DNA from 2 places in the Kitasatospora sp. NPDC059160 genome. Region 1 is predicted to be linked to the other one. Evidence: predicted binding sites of a transcription regulator. Region 1 holds the regulator's gene; the other holds the start of a gene.
The links. The regulator HrcA, encoded in region 1, represses chaperone genes, less so after heat shock. The targets are predictions, from matches to a motif close to TTNGCACTCNGNNNNNCNGAGTGCNAA.

Region 1 (2,393 bases):
CGCCGAGGAAGCCGGCGATGGTCATCACGGCGACGTCCCGGTGGGCGACGTGCGACAGCTCGTGCGCCAGGACGCCCTCCAGCTCCTCGGGTTCCAGTCGGCGCAGCAGGCCGGTGGTGACGCACACCACGGCGTTCTGCGGGTTGCGGCCGGTGGCGAAGGCGTTCGGCATGTCGCTGTCGGCGACCGCCACGCGGGGCTTGGGCATGTCGGCCAGGGCGCAGAGCCGGTCGATGGTGCCGTGCAGCTGGGGGTACTGCTCCTCGGTCACCCGGTGGGCGCCCATGGCCCGCTCGGTGATCTTGTCGCTGAACCAGAACTGGGCCACGAACAGCCCGCCGGAGATCAGCACGATCAGCGGCCAGGCCCCGCGCAGCAGCGCGATCAGCAGGCCCGTGAAACCGACGTACAACAGCCCGATCACGAACATCGTCCCGACCATGCGGCTGGTCAGGCCGCGGTCGGGCGCGAAACGGGTGTGCTGGCCCGAGCTCGACATCGCTTGCTCCTCCGTTCGCCGTCGCTTTCGATGCTGCCACCCGGACGGCCCCGGGGCACCACCCGCGCACGCGGAGTGTCGCGGTGGCCGTCCGGAACTGCGGGCAGGATCACCCCGGCCGGGCCGTTCCTGCGGTACGACCCGGGCCGTACACTGGCAGGTACGGTTTTGGCACTCGTGCGTGCAGAGTGCCAGGGTCGGGGTCCTCACCGGAGCGGCTCGCAGCATCACAGACGGACAACGTGCGAAGACGGAGGTGCGTGCCCCATGGCCGGAGAGGTCCGCCAGCTGGACGACCGCAAGCTCGCCGTGCTGCGCGCGATCGTCCAGGACTACGTGGGCACCGAGGAGCCGGTCGGCTCCAAGGCCCTGGTGGAGCGGCACAACCTCGGGGTGTCCCCGGCCACGGTGCGCAACGACATGGCGGCGCTGGAGGAGGAGGGGTACATCCACCAGCCGCACACCAGCGCCGGGCGGATCCCCACCGACAAGGGCTACCGGCTGTTCGTCGACAAGCTCGCCGAGATCAAGCCGATGAGCTCCCCGGAGCGCCGGGCGATCCGGCACTTCCTGGACGGCGCCGTCGACCTGGACGACGTGGTCACCCGTACGGTGCGGCTGCTCGCCCAGTTGACCCGCCAGGTCGCCGTGGTGCAGTACCCCTCGCTGACCCGCTCCACCGTCCGGCACATCGAGCTGGTGGCGCTGGCCCCGGCCAAGGTGATGCTGGTGCTGATCACCAACACCGGCCGGGTCGAGCAGCGGATGGTCGACTGCCCGGGCACGGTCGGCGAGACGGTCCTGGCGGACCTGCGCTCGCGGATCAACACCCGGGCGGCCGGCCAGCGGCTGCCGGACGTCCCGGGGCTCCTGGAGGAGCTCCCGGCGGCGTTCGAGCCGGCCGACCGGCCGACCGTCAGTACGGTCCTGGCGACGCTGTTCGAGGCGCTCGCCGAGCAGAACGAGGAGCGGATCATGCTGGCCGGCACGGCCAACCTGACCCGCTTCGGGCACGACTTCCCGCTCACCATCCAGCCGGTGCTGGAGGCCCTGGAGGAGCAGGTCGTCCTGCTCCGCCTCCTGGGTGAGACCACGGACGCCGCGATGACGGTCCGGATCGGGCGGGAGAACGCGTACGAAGGGCTGAATTCCACCTCGGTCGTTTCGGTCGGCTACGGTTCGGGCGACGAGAGTGTGGCCAAGCTGGGTGTGATCGGTCCGACCCGGATGGACTATCCGGGCACAATGGGGGCGGTGCGGGCGGTGGCACGGTACGTGGGCCAGATCCTGGCCGAGTCGTAGCACACGGCCGACCGTTGGAAATCTAACGGCGGCGTCCAGTCGCAGCACTACTACAGGCGGAACAAGCGGAGCATTTGGTGGCCACGGACTACTACGCGGTACTCGGCGTCCGACGGGATGCGGGGCAGGACGAGATCAAGAAGGCGTTCCGGCGCCTGGCACGCGAACTGCACCCGGACGTCAACCCGGACCCGAAGACGCAGGAGCGGTTCAAGGAGATCAACGCCGCCTACGAGGTGCTCTCCGACCCGCAGAAGCGCCAGGTCTACGACCTGGGCGGTGACCCGCTGTCGCCGGGCGGCGGTGGCGCGGGCGGCTTCGGCGCCGGCGCGGCGGGCTTCGGCTTCTCCGACATCATGGACGCCTTCTTCGGCGCCGCGGCCGGCCAGCGCGGCCCGCGCTCGCGCACCCGCCGGGGCCAGGACGCCATGATCCGGCTGGAGATCACCCTGGAGGAGGCCGCCTTCGGCACCACCAAGGAACTCCAGGTCGACACCGCCGTCACCTGCACCACCTGCAGCGGCGAGGGCGCGGCCCCCGGCACCTCGGCCCAGACCTGCGACATGTGCCGCGGCAAGGGCGAGGTCTCCCA
Region 2 (2,393 bases), on a different contig from region 1:
TCCGGCCCCGGCCCACCAGGCCCGGCCGGCCCGGTATCTACCCCGGTCGACGCGCGAGAGGACGACTCTCGGCGCCGTCGGGGCCACCCCATGCCCTGCCGCGCTACCAGGCAGCAGGAAGGACCGACCGTGACGGCCCGCCGAACGGTCGAGACCACCGCGGACAGCGCTCCGGACACCGCGGACAGCACCCCGAACAGCGCGACCACCGACGCCGCGACACCGGCCAAGGTCGGGTACGGCGCGCTGCTGCGCACGCCCGGAGCCTGGACCTTCCTGGCCCCCGCCTTCATCGCGCGCATGCCCTACGCGATGCTCAGCATGGGCATCCTGCTCCTGGTCAAGGACACCCACGGCTCCTACGGCACCGCGGGCACCGTCACGGCCATCGCCGCCGTCGCCCAGGCCCTGATCGGCCCGCAGACCGGACGGCTCGCCGACCGGTACGGGCAGGCCGCCGTCCTCGTCCCGACCGTCGTGGTGCACGCGGCCTCGGTCGGCCTGCTGATCGCGCTGGCGCTCGGCCACGCGCCCGCCTGGAGCCTGTTCCTGGCCGCCGTCCCGGCCGGCGCGAGCGTTCCGCAGATCGGCGCGATGGTCCGGGCCCGCTGGATCGCCACCATCGGCGCCGAGGGCGCGTCCGCCTCCGCGTCGGCCAAGGTGAGCACCGCCTTCGCCTTCGAGTCCGTGACGGACGAGTTCACGTTCGTGATCGGCCCGATCCTGGCCGCCAACATCGCCACCTCGGTGAACCCGGCCACCGCCCTGGTCGTCGAGGCCGCGCTGACCTTCGTCGGCGGCCTGGTCTTCGCCGCCCAGCGCCGCACCGCACCCGCCCGGATCACCCCGGAGCCCGGCGTCCGGCGCGCCTCCGCACTGTCCTCCCCCGGCGTCCGGCTGCTGGCCGGGGTGATCCTCGGGGTCGGGGCCGTGTTCGGCGGCATGCAGGTCTCGGTGAACGCCTTCGCCGACTCGGTCGGCCAGCACGACGCGGCCGGCACCGTGTACGGAATCTTCGCCGGCGGCTCGATGGTCGCGGGCGTGCTCTACGGCGTCATCGCCTGGCGGCGGGCCGTCCAGCAGCGGATGGTGGTCAGCTACGCGCTGCTGGTGGCGGGCTGCTCCACGCTGTGGGCGATGCCGAACCTGGTCACGCTCTCGATCGCCGCGCTGGTCTGCGGCCTGGCCATCGCGCCGACCCTGATCAGCGGCTACACCCTCGTCGAGACCCTGGTCGAGGACGGGGCCAAGACCGAGGCCTTCACCTGGCTGACCGGCGCCATCGGCCTGGGCCTGGCGGTCGGCTCGATGGTGGCCGGGCGGCTGATCGACGCCCACGGGCCGTCCGCCGGGTTCCTGGTGCCGCTGGTCGGCGCCGGGCTGGGTGTGATCGCGCTGGTGTCGCTGCGGCACCTGCTGGTGGCCCCGGGCGGGGCGGGCCGCGTGGTGGCCTCCTCGGCCGACCTCGGCGGCGCGGCACAGCTGGTCGGTGCCGCGAAGGGCTGAACGCGCGGTCGTCGGTGACTCGGTACCGGCTCATCTCACACCGGATTCGCTGGACTGATCCAACGGAATACCGCATCATTGACCATCGTTAGCACTCATCAGGCGAGAGTGCCAGGAGGAAGACAAGTGCCCACGTACCAGTACCAGTGCACCGAGTGCGGCAACGGCCTGGAGGCGGTGCAGAAGTTCACCGACGAGGCGCTGACCACGTGCCCCGACTGCCAGGGACGGCTCCGCAAGGTCTTCTCGGCCGTGGGCGTCGTGTTCAAGGGCTCGGGCTTCTACCGGACCGACAGCCGTTCGTCCTCCAGCAGCTCGGTGAGCTCCGGATCGTCCTCCGGCTCGTCGACCGGCTCCTCGACGTCGTCGGGCTCCGGCTCGGCCGGCTCGTCGTCCGGTTCTTCGAGCACGTCGAGCACGTCGAGTTCGTCCAGCTCGTCCAGCAGCCCGGCTCCCGCCGCCGGCTGACCTCGGTCTCACGGGAAGGCCCGTCGGCCCCGCTCCACGCGGGGACGGCGGGCCTTTTCGCGTGTCGCGGCAGGTCTTTCGCGCGCCGGGCGGGCCTTTGCGCGCGCCGCCGTCAACTTCCGGAATCGAAACAACTCGTGCGGGTGTACGAAGTTGTCCACAGGGGCGGGTTTGTCCACAGGCTGTGGGAATCGACTTCCGGGGCACGGCGCATCCGCGCAAGGTAGGGGACACCGAGCAAGACCCACCTGATTCCGGAGGTGTCCCGATGACGACCACGACCTTGCCCCTCCCGCTGCCCGCCCCCTCCGTACCGCCCCGGCGGGAGGTGCCGAGCTTCCCGCCGATCCGGCGCGGCTGCGGCGGGTGGCACCGCTGGCGCCGGGCCGTCCGACGGCGGGGCGGGGTGCCCGCGCTGG

Region 2: the regulator HrcA is predicted to act here: its motif matches at 1,595-1,621, upstream of ACFXOZ_RS09225 (FmdB family zinc ribbon protein).

What each region holds. Positions count from the first base shown of each region.
Region 1 is NZ_JBHZCN010000035.1:21,249-23,641, forward strand. Features, by position in the region: gene htpX (zinc metalloprotease HtpX) at 1-499, opposite strand, end outside; gene hrcA (heat-inducible transcriptional repressor HrcA) at 767-1,801, shown strand; gene dnaJ (molecular chaperone DnaJ) at 1,879-2,393, shown strand, end outside.
Region 2 is NZ_JBHZCN010000015.1:89,829-92,221, forward strand. Features, by position in the region: gene ACFXOZ_RS09220 (MFS transporter) at 130-1,506, shown strand; gene ACFXOZ_RS09225 (FmdB family zinc ribbon protein) at 1,633-1,974, shown strand.